Regions from separate parts of the Streptomyces sp. NPDC006372 genome, predicted to be linked through region 2. Evidence: riboswitches for the same ligand, from Rfam matches in the RefSeq annotation. Region 2 holds a riboswitch; each other region holds the start of a gene.

The links. A riboswitch is a leader RNA that binds a small molecule or an ion and turns the genes downstream of it on or off. The one in region 2 is predicted to bind thiamine pyrophosphate.
Region 1: another riboswitch for thiamine pyrophosphate. It lies ahead of ABZ016_RS24125 (thiamine ABC transporter substrate-binding protein); the one in region 2 lies ahead of thiC (phosphomethylpyrimidine synthase ThiC).
Region 3: another riboswitch for thiamine pyrophosphate. It lies ahead of thiO (glycine oxidase ThiO); the one in region 2 lies ahead of thiC (phosphomethylpyrimidine synthase ThiC).

The regions. Positions count from the first base shown of each region.
Region 1 is NZ_JBEXQJ010000017.1:70,328-75,441, reverse strand. It holds gene ABZ016_RS24130 (iron ABC transporter permease) at 1-1,581, opposite strand, end outside; gene ABZ016_RS24125 (thiamine ABC transporter substrate-binding protein) at 1,557-2,642, opposite strand; TPP riboswitch at 2,719-2,825, opposite strand; gene rlmN (23S rRNA (adenine(2503)-C(2))-methyltransferase RlmN) at 2,850-3,956, opposite strand; gene ABZ016_RS24115 (hypothetical protein) at 4,186-4,869, shown strand; gene ABZ016_RS24110 (DUF6233 domain-containing protein) at 4,938-5,114, shown strand, end outside.
Region 2 is NZ_JBEXQJ010000011.1:11,109-16,222, reverse strand. It holds gene thiC (phosphomethylpyrimidine synthase ThiC) at 787-2,571, opposite strand; TPP riboswitch at 2,564-2,753, opposite strand; gene ABZ016_RS18735 (YibE/F family protein) at 2,826-4,469, shown strand; gene ABZ016_RS18730 (SsgA family sporulation/cell division regulator) at 4,639-5,073, opposite strand.
Region 3 is NZ_JBEXQJ010000007.1:17,808-22,921, reverse strand. It holds gene ABZ016_RS14195 (Rv2175c family DNA-binding protein) at 177-542, opposite strand; gene ABZ016_RS14190 (FAD-dependent oxidoreductase) at 632-1,873, opposite strand; gene ABZ016_RS14185 (hypothetical protein) at 1,906-2,256, opposite strand; TPP riboswitch at 2,313-2,424, shown strand; gene thiO (glycine oxidase ThiO) at 2,422-3,591, shown strand; gene thiS (sulfur carrier protein ThiS) at 3,588-3,788, shown strand; gene ABZ016_RS14170 (thiazole synthase) at 3,791-4,588, shown strand; gene pknB (Stk1 family PASTA domain-containing Ser/Thr kinase) at 4,798-5,114, shown strand, end outside.

The DNA of each region.
Region 1 (5,114 bases), on a different contig from region 2:
GGCCATCGCTTGGCCGTAGTTCAGCTCACCGGGCCGGCCCAGCAGCCGCGCCACGGCCACCGGCAGCGTCGGCCGGTCCGGCCGCGCGATGAACACCGTCGCCCCGAACTCCCCGAGCGAGACGGCGAAGGCGAACCCGGCCGCGATCAGCAGCGCCCGCCGCACCATCGGCAGGTCCACCTCCCGCCACACCCGCCAGGGCGAGGCCCCCAGCACCGCGGCCGCCTCCCGCAGCCGCACGTCGACCGCCCGCAGCACGGGCAGCATGGTCCGCACGACGAACGGCACCCCGACCAGCGCCTGCGCGAGCGGCACCAGGATCCACGACGACCTGAGGTCCAGCGGGGGCTCGTCGAGGGCGATCAGGAACCCGAAGCCGACGGTCACCGCGGACACCCCGAGCGGCAGCATCAGCAGCGCGTCGAAGCCGCGCACGAACCGCCCGGCGTCCCGGCGGGTCAGCGCGACAGCGGCGAGCGCGCCGATCACCACGGCGATGAGCGTGGCGGCGACGGCGTAGGACAGGGAGTTGCCGATCGCCTCGATGGGCGGGACCAGGAACACTCCCCCGTCGTTCCTGGTCAGCGCCCGGTAGTAGCCGAAGCCGGCCGCGCCCAGGGACCGCTGCACCAGCACGGCGAGCGGCAGCAGGAGCAGCACGAGGACGGTGGCCAGCACCCCGCCCAGCAGCGCCCACTGCCCGGCGCCGCGCGGCCGGCGTGCGGTCACGGAGGCGTCCACCAGCCGCAGCGCGGTCTCGCGCCGCCGTACGGTCCAGGCGTGCACGGCGAGGATCGCACCCACCGCGGCGAACTGGATCAGTGTCAGGACGGCCGCCGTGGACAGGTCGAAGATCTCCGACGTCTGCCGGTAGATCTCCACCTCCAGGGTCGAGAAGGTGGGCCCGCCGAGGATCTGGACGACACCGAAGGAGGTGAAGGTGAACAGGAAGACCATGAGCGCGGCGGCGGCCACGGCGGGCGCCAGCGCCGGGAGCGTGACCCGCCGCCAGGCCCGCAGGGGCGACGTGCCGAGCATCCGCGCGGCCTCCTCCTGCCGCGGGTCGAGCTGTGCCCAGAGCCCGCCGACGGTCCGCACGACGACCGCGTAGTTGAAGAAGACGTGCGCGAGGAGGATCGCCCACACGGTGGTGTCCAGCCGGACGCCCCACAACTCGTCGAGCAGCCCGCCCCGTCCGACCAGTGCCAGGAACGCCGTGCCGACGACGACCGTGGGCAGCACGAACGGCACGGTCACGACCGCTCGCAGGACCTGCTTGCCCGGGAAGTCCAGGCGCGCGAAGACGTAGGCGCCGGGGAGTGCGACGAGCAGGGTGAGCGCGGTCGAGACGAGCGCCTGCCAGGTGGTGAACCACAGGACGTGCCGGACGTCGGGCTGCGCGAGCACCTCGCCGATCCGCCCGAGCTGCCAGGCCCCGTCGACCTTCAGACCGCGCGCGACGATCGCGGCGACGGGGTAGGCGAAGAAGACCGCGAAGAACGCGACGGGCACGGCGAGGAGCCCGAGCCGCGCCGCGTTCCCGCGCGTCCGGCGCGCTACTTCAGTACGAGTGAGGTCCACGACTTGACCCACTGGTCACGGTGGTCGGCGATCTTCGCCGGGTCCATGGTCTCGGGATCCTTCGTCTGCGGCCCGTACTTCACGAACTCCGGCGGCACCTGGGCGCCCTCGCGCACCGGGTAGACGAACATGTTGAGCGGCATGTCCTCCTGGAACCTCTTGCTGAGCAGGAAGTCGAGGAACGCCTTGCCGCCCTTGGTGTTCCCGGCGTTGCTGAGCAGCCCGGCGTACTCGACCTGCCGGAAGCAGGTGCCCTCGGCGACGCCGGTCGGCGCCGTGCTCGGCTTCGGGTCCGCGAAGACGACCTCGGCGGGCGGCGAGGAGGCGTACGACACGACGAGCGGCCGGTCACCCTTGGCCTTCTTCCCGCCGGCCGAGCCGGAGAACTCCTCGTTGTAGGCCTGCTCCCAGCCGTCGACGACCTTCACGCCGTTGGCCTTGAGCTTCTTCCAGTAGCCCTGCCAGCCCCCGTCGCCGTACGCGGCGGCGGTGCCGAGCAGGAAGCCGAGGCCGGGCGAGGAGGCGGAGGCGTTCTCGGTCACGAGCAGGTTCTTGTACTGCGGCTTGACGAGGTCGTCGAAGCTCCGCGGCGGCTGCAGCTTGTGCTCGGCGAAGTACTTCTTGTCGTAGTTGACGCAGATGTCGCCGGTGTCGACGGGCGTGACCCGGTGCTGGTCCTGGTCGACGCGGTACTCGGCCTTGACCTGGTCGGCGCCCTTCGCCTCGTACGGCTGGAAGAGCCCGTTGTCGAGGGCGCGGGACAGCAGGGTGTTGTCGACGCCGAAGAAGACGTCGCCCTGCGGGTTGTCCTTGGTCAGGATCGCCTTGTTCACGGCCTGCCCGGCGTCGCCGTCCTTCAGGACGTTCACCTTGTAGCCGGACTGCTTCTCGAAGGCCGCGATGACGTCCTTGGACACGGCCCACGAGTCGTGGCTGACGAGGGTGACGGTCTTGGAGTCGCCGGCCCCCTGGCCGCCGTCGGACGATCCGCACGCGGCGAGCGTGCCGGCCATGCCGAGCCCGACGACCGCCGCCGTCAGCCGCTTCTTCTTGTTGCTCACTGGATTCCTCCTGGAGTGACCAGGAGAAGACGCGGCCCTGCCCGGGACTTCCGTGGTCCCGGGCAGGGCGCAACAGCTCGAGTGGTGACCGATCTCCCTACCCAGAATGACCTGGGCCAGGTTCGGAGGGTCTGCGGCCGTGTGCCGCACTCTCAGCGCTGTGGCGCTCCCCTGTCGGAATATGCAGATGTTCTTACGGTGGTCAGACTACCGTTCGGTGGCCGCGAGCTGACCACACGCCCCGTCGATCTCCTGACCACGGGTGTCCCGGATCGTCACCGGCACACCATGCGCGGCGATGGCCTCCACGAACGCCTTCTCGTCCTCGGGCCGCGAGGCGGTCCACTTGGACCCGGGCGTCGGGTTCAGCGGGATGAGGTTGACGTGCACGGGCTTGCCCTTGAGCAGCCGCCCGAGCCGGTCACCGCGCCAGGCCTGGTCGTTGATGTCCCGGATCAGCGCGTACTCGATGGACAGCCGACGTCCGGACTTGGCGCTGTACTCGAAGCCGGCGTCCAGCACCTCCCGGACCTTCCACCGCGTGTTCACGGGCACGAGGGTGTCACGCAGTTCGTCGTCCGGCGCGTGCAGCGAGATGGCGAGCCGGCACTTGAAGCCCTCGTCGGCGAACCGGTGGATGGCCGGGACGAGACCGACCGTCGAGACGGTGATCCCGCGCTGCGAGAGCCCCACCCCGTCGGGCTCGGGGTCGGTGAGCCGCCGGATGGACCCGATGACCCGGTTGTAGTTGGCGAGGGGCTCGCCCATGCCCATGAACACGATGTTGCTGAGCCGTGCCGGGCCGCCGGGGACCTCTCCGTCCCTGAGGGCCCGCATCCCGTCCACGATCTGGTGCACGATCTCGGCGGTGGACAGGTTCCGGTCGAGCCCCGCCTGCCCGGTCGCGCAGAACGGGCAGTTCATCCCGCAGCCGGCCTGCGAGCTGATGCACATGGTCACCCGGTCCGGGTAACGCATCAGCACCGACTCGACGAGCGTCCCGTCGAACAGCCGCCACAGCGTCTTGCGGGTGGTGCCCTGGTCGGTCGACAGATGCCGCACGACGGTCATCAGCTCGGGCAGCAGGGCCTCCTGCAGCCGCCCCCGCGCACCGGCCGGAATATCGGTCCACTGCTCCGGATCGTGCGCGTACCGCGCGAAGTAGTGCTGCGAGAGCTGCTTGGCACGAAACGGCTTCTCCCCGACCGCGGCAACGGCCTCCTTGCGCTCGGCAGGAGTGAGATCGGCAAGGTGCCGCGGCGGCTTCTTGGCTCCGCGGGGGGCGACGAATGTGAGTTCTCCGGGCTTAGGCATGGCCGTACCAGTGTCGCAGATCGATTCGTGTGGCCTGCGGCTTGCCCGGACAGGCCGGCCGCCGGCTGGTCGTCGGTCGCCGTGGGCCACCCTCGGACGGCCCACGGACGACCCCACCCTCGGGCCCGCACAGCAGAGCGGATCGCTCATCCGTTTTTCGAACGGCAGCGTTATTTACGTCAGCATCGCCCTGGTGTTTCATGAGGGGCGACTTCGGGGGGAGAGCAGCATGGGCGGATCTGGCGTCAAACTCTTGGTGATCGGCATTGCGACCCTGGCGGCGGCAATCGCCGGCAGTCTTCTTTCCGACGAGATCGGCAAACACGTTCCTAGCGGAAAGATTGCCCTCGGCGTCCTGATTGTGGTGACGGTGCTTGGCACCGCAACGTCTCTGCTTCTGTCCCAACCTGATGGCACTGAAAGCCTGGGAGTCATCAGGCAGAGGATTTCTGACACGCTGGGCGTCGTGTCGTCACTCGCGCTGGCCGCCGGCGTCTTCCTGGTTTTCGTCCACTACGCCCCAGGCTGGGGGCGTGCGCTTCTCGAGGAGGAGGAGCCTGCACTCAGGGGAGGATGGTCCGGAGAGGTGCGGCAGGGAGGATTCGACCGCCCGCTGAAAAGCACTCTCAAGGTTTCCGGATCAGCAGACAGCTTGAACGGTTCATTCACTGTCGTAGGGAAGAATCTCTGCGAGTGGGCTGTGTCCGGGCACGCGATCACCGCAGACTCGACCGACGCAACCCTCGACGTCAATAAAGAGCGCGGCCCGTGGATCTGCAGCGAAAACGGATATTTGCATGTGAAGTTGCTGTCTGACCGCAGAATCAGCGTGGAGCAAGATGGGTGGGTATTCAAGGGGCGCTCTAGGTGGCAGGTGTCTTTCAGCGGCGTTCTCAAGCCTGCGAAGGAGTGACCAGGCCCGGGCGGACAGCAGCGGGGCCGATGCCCGCCCGCCCTCCAGCCCTGACTAAAATCGAACGCGTGAACGACTCCTCGCCCTCCCGTCTGGACCTGCTGCTCTTCGCGCGCCGTGTCGTGGTGCAGCAGGCGAGGGCCGCGTTGGCCCAGCTGGACCGGTGGATCACCGATGAGCAGCGCCGGGAGGCGGAGCGCCTGAGGGGCGAGGAGATGCGACCGGCCCCGCCCGAGTGGCTGATC
Region 2 (5,114 bases):
GTGTGCGCCCACCGGTGACCGACCCGAAGCGCACCGGACACGACCCCGACCGTGCTCAAGATCATTGGGGCGCGGCGAGACCAGGCCCAAACAGCTGCGGGCTACTCCCACGAGGGAGCAGCCCGCTCACATTGAGGCACGGCCGTCGCGCGCTGACGGCCGTGCAGGTTGGGTACTACGCACATAGGTTCTAACTACAAGATTTCGAAGAGGTGCAAGAAATACTCAATGATCCGGCGAGCGGGTGGCTCGTAGGTTGGATTCAAACTCATTCGGATCGTTTCGTGAACTGCCAACAAAGCAAGAGTGACTTGACAATATGAATTCAGAATTTGGATTCTTCGAACATGCGGACGAATGCGTCGCTCTCCACGCCGAGCAGCCCGCCAGATGCGCCCTACTCCGTGTCGGGCAGCACGTGCCGCTCTACAGATGAGGCCCCAAGTGGCCTGTGCGGTACGCCAGATGAAGGAGCACAAGGTGGCCATGGTCGTTCTGAGATTTCGTAGCATGTACGCCTCATTTCTTTGGGTCTGAGCGTTTTACAGGTCATGGCAAATACCTTCCTGAGTGAGCACCCGGTTCTGGAGTGCTAGCCCATGCACACGTGCAGCAGTGGGCGTCATCTATGCGCGTAGTTCCCGCCCCATGAGCGTGCCGGTATTGGCACGTCAGGTCAAGAGGCGCATTTGCGTCAGCGCGCGCCCCCTTGGGAGATAGAACAAGTGCGCTCCCCTGCTCAGGCCGGAGCCCGGGGGGAGCGCACCATGTCGAGTTGAGTGTGTGTCAGTCGACAACCGGCAGGTACACCCGGTTCCCGCTCGCGGCGAACTCCTTCGACTTCTGGGCCATGCCCTCCTCGATCTCGTCGCGACTGCCGCCGTGTTCACGGCGGATGTCCTGTGAGATCTTCATGCTGCAGAACTTGGGCCCGCACATCGAGCAGAAGTGAGCCGTCTTGGCGGGCTCCGCGGGCAGCGTCTCGTCGTGGAACTCTCGAGCCGTGTCCGGGTCGAGGGCGAGGTTGAACTGGTCCTCCCACCGGAACTCGAAGCGGGCGTCGGACAGCGCGTCGTCCCACTCCTGGGCGCCCGGGTGCCCCTTGGCGAGGTCGGCGGCGTGAGCGGCGATCTTGTAGGTGATGACGCCGGTCTTGACGTCGTCACGGTTGGGCAGGCCCAGGTGCTCCTTGGGCGTGACGTAACACAGCATCGCCGTGCCCCACCAGGCGATCATCGCGGCGCCGATGCCGGAGGTGATGTGGTCGTAGGCCGGGGCGACGTCCGTGGTCAGCGGGCCGAGCGTATAGAACGGAGCTTCATCGCAGATCTCCTGCTGAAGGTCGATGTTCTCCTTGATCTTGTGCATCGGCACGTGTCCCGGGCCTTCGATCATGGTCTGTACGTTGAAACGCTTGGCGATCGTGTTGAGTTCTCCGAGCGTGCGCAACTCGGCGAACTGCGCCTCGTCGTTGGCGTCCGCGATCGAGCCGGGCCGCAGGCCGTCGCCGAGCGAGTACGTGACGTCGTACGCGGCGAGGATGTCGCAGAGCTCCTCGAAGTTCTCGTAGAGGAACGACTCCTTGTGGTGCGCGAGGCACCACGCGGCCATGATCGAGCCGCCGCGAGAGACGATGCCGGTCTTGCGGTTCGCCGTCAGCGGCACGTACGCCAGGCGCACACCCGCGTGGACCGTCATGTAGTCCACGCCCTGTTCGGCCTGCTCGATGACCGTGTCCTTGTAGATGTCCCAGGTCAGTTCCTCGGCGCGGCCGTCGACCTTCTCCAGGGCCTGGTAGAGCGGCACGGTGCCGATGGGCACGGGGGAGTTGCGCAGCACCCACTCGCGGGTGGTGTGGATGTTGCGGCCGGTGGACAGGTCCATGACCGTGTCGGCGCCCCAGCGGGTCGCCCAGGTCATCTTCTCGACCTCTTCCTCGATGGAGGACGTCACCGCCGAGTTGCCGATATTGGCGTTGACCTTCACCAGGAACCGCTTGCCGATGATCATCGGCTCGATCTCCGGGTGGTTGACGTTGGCCGGCAGCACGGCCCGGCCGGCGGCGATCTCATCGCGGACCACCTCGGGCGAAACGTTCTCCCGGATGGCCACGTACTCCATCTCGGGCGTGATCTCGCCCCGACGGGCGTACGCGAGCTGTGTGACGGCCTTTCCGTCCCTGCCACGGCGCGGCAGGCGCGGCCGGCCAGGGAAGACCGCATCGAGGTTGCGGAGACCGCCGCGCGGTGAGGTGTGCTTGATGCCGTCGTCCTCGGGGCGGACCGGCCGGCCCGCGTACTCCTCGGTGTCGCCGCGGGTGATGATCCAGTTCTCGCGCAGCGGCGACAGGCCCCTGCGGACGTCGGTGTCGACGAGCGGGTCGGTGTACGGGCCCGATGTGTCGTACAGCGTGACCGACTGGCCGTTGGTGAGGTGCACCTGACGGACCGGCACCCGCAGGTCGGGGCGGCTGCCCTCGACGTACGCCTTGTGCCAGCCGATGGACTTCCCGGCCTCCTGGGACTTCTCGTCCTGAACGGAGGCAGGCGTGCGTGCGTCCTTGTTGGTCATGAGACCTACTCCCTACGCCGGCATTACCCGGTAACAGGTTCGGCGGTCGACGCAGCGGCTTCCGTCTGCCGACGTTTCGTGTGAAACATCACTCGACTTCGGTGATGTTTCATGTGAAACATCGCAGGGACGGAGGTCAGCGCCCTCTCAGCCCGGTGCTCCGAGCTCCCGCGTGTACAAAAGGTGCCTCCACGCTAGCGGCAATTCTGGCGCGGTGAACAGAGGGCCCCCCTCCTTCTTGCGATGATCGGTCGGTGACCACGACGCAGCGTCCCCCGTACCCACCGCCCGAACCGCCCCGCGGATCCGGCGCGGGATTCAGCAACGGCCGTGGAGGCGACCACGATTTCGCAGCCGGGGCCGGTGGGAGCGCGGGCCATGGTCCCGGGAGCGGCGGTGAACCTGGTTCCGGCCCCGGCGGCTGGCACGATTCCGGCGGCGACGGGGGCTACGGCACGGGCGATGGTCCTGACCGAGGGACCGGTCCCGGCCACAGCCATGGGCACGGCCACGGACAGGGACACGGTGGGGACAACGGCCAGGGCGGGGGCGACGGTCACGGTCACGGGTCCGGCTCCGCGCCCGGTGGCGGACACGGCCACGGGCACTCGCACAGCCACAACCACGGTCCGGCCACGCCCGTCTCCATGCATCTGCGCAAGATCATCGCAGCGGTACTGATCCCGTTCGCCGCGGCGGTACTGATCGGTCTCGCCGTGCTGTGGCCGGGCGGCGCTCCCTCGCACGAGCGCAGCGGCGTCGGCTTCGACCGGCAGACCCAGGAGGCCTCGGTCACCAAAGTGGTCGAGGTGAGCTGCAAGGCGGCCGGCTCCTCCGGGGTCCCGCCGACGGGCGACACCTCCACCGCCGAGGGCTCCTCCGCGGCGCAGCAGGAGAGCGGCACCTGCAAGCGGGCCACGATCCGGGTCGACAGCGGCAAGGACAAGGGCCGCACCTTCACCGAGATCATTCAGCCCGACCAGTCCCGTCAGTTGCACGAGGGCCAGAAGGTCGTGGTCGCCTACGAACCCTCGGCGCCGAAGGATCTGCAGTACTCGGTGACCGACGTCAACCGGCGTCTGCCCATGGCGCTGCTGGCCGGCATCTTCGCGCTCGCCGTGGTGGTCGTCGGGCGCCTGCGGGGCGTCATGGCCCTCGTCGCGCTGGCCATAAGCTTCCTGGTGCTGAACCTCTTCATCCTGCCCGCGATCCTCCAGGGCTCGAATCCGCTGGTCGTGGCCGTGGTGGGTGCGAGCGCCATCATGCTCATCGCGTTGTACCTGTGCCATGGCCTGTCCGCGCGGACATCCGTGGCGGTGCTCGGCACCCTGGTCTCGCTGCTGCTGATCGGCGTTCTCGGCTCGGTGTTCATCGACTGGGCCGCGCTCACCGGCAACACGGATGACAACACCGGCCTGATCCACGGCCTCTATCCGACGATCGACATGAGCGGTCTGCTGCTCGCGGGCGTCATCATCGGTTCGCTGGGTGTGCTCGACGACGTGACGGTCACCCAGACGTCCGCGGTCTGGGAGTTGCACGACGCCAACCCGTCGATGGGCTGGCGCGGACTGTACCGAGCGGGCATCCGGATCGGCCGTGACCACATCGCCTCGGTCGTCAACACGCTGGTGCTCGCCTACGCGGGTGCCGCACTGCCGCTGCTGCTGCTCTTCTCCATCGCGCAGAGCAGTGTGGGGACGGTCGCGAACAGCGAGATCGTCGCGGAGGAGATCGTGCGCACGCTGGTCGGTTCGATCGGCCTGGTCGCTTCGGTGCCGGTCACCACGGCGCTCGCGGCGCTGGTGGTCTCGGCCGACCGCCCGGGAGCGGAGTCGGCCGCGGAGGCCGCCACGGTCCCGGCGCGCGGGGGGAGGGGGCGGCGGCGTAAGCGCTGACGTCTTCGGACCGATGACGCCGCTGGGGCGAAGACGCCTGAGGGGCTTGTGAGTCCCCGCTGGCCCCTCCGGTGCCGAGAGGCCAGGTGCCTGTCGCAGGGAGAAGCGTTCCTGCGCGGCTCGGCGGCATCCGGGGAAGCGTTACTCCAGCGTGCCGCCCACGGATGTCTCACCCGGCGCCCTGTTCCGCGAGGATGCGGTCCAAGGCTTCGTCGAGATGGGCGTCGAAGTCGGCGAGCGAACCCTCCTGGCCCAGCGGTACCAGTTTGTCGGTGCGGTCCAGGAAAGCGAGGAGTGGTGCCGTCGACGACCGGAACAAGGCCTGGTCGCTGCCCACCTGAAGCCGGATCAGCACCTCGCCCAGCGAGTCCGGTTCGACGGGCGTGACCCGCACATCGCCCTCGCCGCACGGCCGGCCGACGCCGTCGATCAGCAGCTCCCGGCCAAAAGCCCAGGTCACCGGGGCGTCACCGGGCAGGTGGAACGTCAGCCGGACGGCATAGGGATCACTTGTCTCATAGCGCAGCTCCACCGGAATGCGGAAGGAGAGCTCATCGGAGACGAGGAAGCTCATCATGACCTCTGCCTGTACGGACTCGCGCATCGATAACCCCGTCATTCGCCTGGACTGGCCGGGAACGAACC
Region 3 (5,114 bases), on a different contig from region 2:
CGGGCGGACCACTGCCGAGGCCCTCATCGGAGGCTCCCGCCAGGGTGGCGCGCCCCGGACAGGCGCGAGCCACCCCTGGGCCGTGGCCTCGCGGGCCCCGGCCCACACACCGGGCGGTTGTTCAGGCCCGGCCCCGCTCGTACGACAGGGCCGGACGGTTGTTCGGTCGAGGTCGGTCAGACCGCGAGCGCCTGGGCGCGACGCTTCACCTCCGTGCCGCGATTCTCGTTCAGCGCCTGCGCCGGGGTGCCGGGCAGGCTGGGGTCGGGGGTGAAGAGCCACTCCAGCATCTCTTCGACCGTGAAGCCGTCGTCCCGCAGGAGCGTCAGGGTGCCGGACAGGCCCTTGACGACCTTGTCCCCGTCGATGAAGGCCGCGGGGACGTGCAGCGCGCGGTTCTCACCACGGCGTACGGCGATGAGCTGGCCCTCCTTGACCAGCTGCCGCACACGCGTCACCTCGACGCCGAACTGTTCGGCGATGTCGGGGAGGGTGAGCCAGGCAGGGACGAGAGCATCGATCTTTGCGTCAATCTCGGTCACGGAAACCAGCCTGCCATCCCCCACTGACAGGAGGAAGTCAGACCGGTCCGGCCGGGCGGACGCACGGCCCCCCGGCCCACCTCCCGGCGCTATGCCGTCGCCGCCTTGAGGGGCCTCGCCGGATCCGCCAGCAGCGTCGGGTTCATCGGCGTGCCCGACTCGATCAGGCGGCGTCCCTGAGCCAGGTCCCGGGGGCGGCCCACCGCCAGGAGCGCGACCAGCCGGTCACCGCGCAGCCAGCAGACCGACCAGGCCGGTCCGGCCGGGTCGCCCCGCCACAGGGTCGTGTCGGCGGCCGCGTGGTGCCCGGCGTACTGCACGAACCGTCCGAACTGCTCGGACCAGAAGTAGGGCACCGGGTCGTACACCGCCGGCGGCTCCCCCGAGGCCCGGCCGGCGATGTTCAGGGCCACGGTGCGCGGCCCCTGCAGGGCGTTGTCCCAGTGGTGCACCAGCAGGCGCTCGCCGTACCGCCCCGAGGGGAAGGAGGCGCAGTCCCCGACGGCGTACACGTCCGGCACGGTCGTGTGCAGGTGCTCGTCGGCCACGATCTCGCCGTGCTCGCCCAGCTCGATCCCGGAGCCGGACAGCCAGGCCGTGGCGGGACGGGCGCCGATGCCGACGACGACGGCGCCCGCGGGCAGCCGTGTGCCGTCGTCGAGGAGCACCGCGCCGGGCTCGACGCGCTCCACGCGCGCCTGCGTCCGCAGCACGGCCCCCGCGTCGGCGTACCAGCCGGCCATGGGGGCGGCGACCTCGGCGGGCAGCGCCCCGGCGAGCGGCCGTTCGGCGGCCTCCACGACGGTCACCGCGCAGCCGGCCTCGCGGGCGGCCGTGGCGAACTCCGCGCCGATCCAGCCCGCGCCGACGACCACGATGTCGTGCTGCCGGGCCAGCACCGGCCGCAGCCGCTCGGCGTCGTCCAGGGTGCGCAGCAGATGCACGCCCGGTACGCCCTCCGCCCCGGGCAGCCGGATCGGTTCGGCGCCGGTCGCGACGACCAGGACGTCGTACGGCACGGGTCCGCTCTCGGTGTCCAGCTCCCGGTCCCCCGGGCGCAGGCCGGTCACCTCGCAGCCGAGCCGCAGCTCGATGCCGAGGGCCTCGAAGTCGACGTCGAACGCGGAGCCCTCGGACTTGCCCAGCAGGACGGCCTTGGACAACGGCGGCCGGTCGTACGGCTGGTGGGGCTCGGCGCCGACCAGGAGGACGCTGCCGGTGAAGCCCTGCTCCCGCAGGGCGACGGCGGTCTGCACACCGGCCATGCCCGCGCCCGCCACGACCACTCGCCGCGGTTCGGCGGACCCTGCTTCCTGCGTCTGCTCGCTCACCTGATCACCATAGACAACTGACGTTCTGTCAGTCAGTGCCCGAGCGCCGTGACCTGCTCCACAACGCTCGTCCCGCTGCCCCGCTGGGACTCCCACTCCCAGGTCTCCTCCAGCCGGACCCGCCCGTCGGGCAGGTCCACGACCGTCGACACGCAGTGCCCGGAGGACGTGGTCCCGTCCTCCTTGAGCTGTACGTACCGGAAGTCCAGCCTGTCTCCCTCCCTGGTACCCACGAGACGGCCGCGTACGACGTCGCCGCCGGTGTACTCGGCCCAGATCTCACCGTCCCGCTCGTGGTACGTGAACCGGGTGCGGGTCCCCACCTGACCGGGTGCCTGGTCGGCCACCGGGGCGAGGACGAGACCGTCGAGGGATCGGGCCATGGGCGGAGGCTCCCTTACTGCGGCACGGGGCGTCGGGCTAGGGTTGGTGGCCAACGTAAGGCACTCGCGGGAGCCCGGACGCACCGGGCTGAGAGGGAGGCTGGCGGCCTCCGACCGTACGAACCTGATCCGGGTCATGCCGGCGAAGGGAGGGGCTGGACGCCCATGTCGCGTACGCGAACCTCAGACGTCCTCGTCATCGGGGGCGGGATCATCGGCCTGGTCACGGCCTGGCGGGCCGCGGGGCGGGGCCTCAGCACGGCCGTGGTGGACCCCGGGCCGGGCGGCGGGGCAGCCCAGGTCGCGGCCGGCATGCTGGCCGCCGTCACGGAACTGCACTACGGCGAGCAGACCCTGCTCGGCCTGAACCTCGCCTCCGCTCGGCGCTACCCGGCCTTCGCGGCCGAGCTCACCGAGCTGACCGGTCACGACCTCGGCTACCGCCGGTGCGGCACGCTCGCCGTCGCCCTGGACGCCGACGACCGGGCCCACCTGCGCGAACTGCACGCCCTGCAACAGCGGTCGGGCCTCGACTCGCAGTGGCTGTCGGGGCGGGAGTGCCGTCGTCTGGAGCCGATGCTCGCACCGGGTGTGCGCGGCGGGCTGCGGGTCGACGGCGACCATCAGATCGACCCGCGGCGGCTGGCCGGGGCGCTGGTCGCCGCGTGCGAGCGGTCGGGGGTGGTCTTCCACCGGGTCCTGGCCGAGCGGCTCACCGTCGCGGGTGACCGGGCCACGGGCGTCGTCATGGCCGACGGCACCGAGCTGGGCGCGGGTCAGGTCGTGCTGGCCGGGGGCAGTCTGAGCGGTCGGCTCGCCGGCGTCCCGGAGGATGTGCTGCCGCCGGTGCGGCCGGTGAAGGGGCAGGTCGTACGGCTGACCATGCCCGAGCGGCACGGGCCGTTCCTGAGCCGGACGGTGCGCGCGGTCGTCCGCGGCAGCCAGGTCTACCTGGTGCCGCGCGCGAGTGGCGAACTGGTCGTCGGCGCGACCAGCGAGGAAACGGGCTGGGACACCACCGTGACCGCCGGCGGCGTGTACGAGCTGCTGCGCGACGCGCACGAACTGGTCCCCGGCATCACCGAGCTGCCGCTCACCGAGACCCGTGCCGGGCTGCGGCCCGGCTCCCCCGACAACGCACCGCTGCTCGGGCCCACCGCTCTCGAGGGTCTGCTGCTGGCCACCGGCCACTACCGCAACGGCGTCCTGCTCACGCCGGTCACCGGCGACGCCCTGGCGCACGCCCTGACGACGGGTGAACTGCCCGAGGTGGCCCGGCCCTTCACCCCGAAGCGCTTCAGTACCGTCACCGCACTCACGGAGCAGCCCGCATGAACATCTCCGTCAACGGAGAGCCCCGGGACGTCCGGCCCGACACGGCTCTCGCCACCGTCGTGAGCTCGCTCACGACGTCACCCTCCGGTGTGGCCGCCGCCCTCAACGAGACCGTCGTCCCGCGCGCGCAGTGGCCGTCCACCCCCCTGGCCGAGGGAGACCGTGTGGAAGTCCTCACCGCCGTCCAAGGAGGCTGACCATGGCCGACGATCCGTTTGTCCTCGGTGGTACGTCCTTCACGTCCCGCCTGATCATGGGTACGGGCGGCGCGCCCAGCCTCGACGTGCTGGAGCGGTCGCTGGTGGCCTCCGGGACGGAGCTGACGACCGTCGCGATGCGCAGGGTGAACGCCTCGGTGCACGGCTCGGTGCTGTCCGTCCTGGAGCGGCTCGGCATCCGGGTGCTGCCCAACACGGCGGGGTGCTTCACCGCCGGAGAGGCCGTCCTCACCGCCCGTCTCGCGCGCGAGGCCCTCGGCACGGACCTGGTCAAGCTGGAGGTCATCGCCGACGAGCGGACACTGCTGCCGGATCCGATCGAGCTGCTGGACGCGGCCGAGACGCTGGTCGACGACGGGTTCACGGTGCTGCCGTACACCAATGACGACCCGGTGCTGGCGCGGAAGCTGGAGGACGTCGGCTGCGCGGCGATCATGCCGCTGGGGTCGCCGATCGGGTCCGGGATGGGGATTCGCAATCCGCACAACTTCCAGCTGATCGTGGAGCGGGCGGGGGTGCCGGTGATCCTGGACGCGGGGGCCGGTACGGCGTCCGATGTGGCGTTGGCGATGGAGTTGGGGTGTGCGGGTGTGATGCTTGCCTCGGCGGTGACGCGGGCGCAGGAGCCGGTGCTGATGGCTGCCGCCATGAGGAACGGGGTGGAAGCGGGGCGGTTGGCGTATCGGGCGGGGCGTATTCCTCGGCGGCATTTCGCGGAGGCGTCTTCGCCGACGGAGGGTGTTGCCGTGCTCGATCCGGAGCGGCCTGCTTTTCAGTAGCTGTGCGATGTCGCTGGGGCGGGGTGGGCGCGCAACCCGGCGGAGCGGGGTGCCGCTGCGCCCACCCGTGCCGCCCCCAGCGGCACGACTGCCCGCAGCGGCAGCGGCAGGGGCAGGGGCGTGCGATGCACGTCACAGGTCCGCTTCAGTCATGCCCCGATGGTGGGCGCGGCGAGTGGGTGTCAGTTGTGGCTCGTACACTCGCCTGCGTGGACACGACCCTTCAGGACCCCTTGGTCGGGCAGGTGCTCGACGGCCGGTATCGCATCGACGCGCGGATCGCGGTCGGCGGGATGGCCACGGTCTACCGGGCCGTGGACACCCGGCTCGACCGGATCCTCGCCCTCAAGGTGATGCACCCCTCGCTCGCGGTCGACGCCTCGTTCGTCGAGCGGTTCATCCGCGAGGCGAAGTCCGTGGCCCGCCTGGCCCACCCGAACGTGGTGCAGGTCTTCGACCAGGGCAACGACGGCTCGTACGTCTACCTCGCGATGGAGTACGTCGCGGGCTGCACCCTGCGGGACGT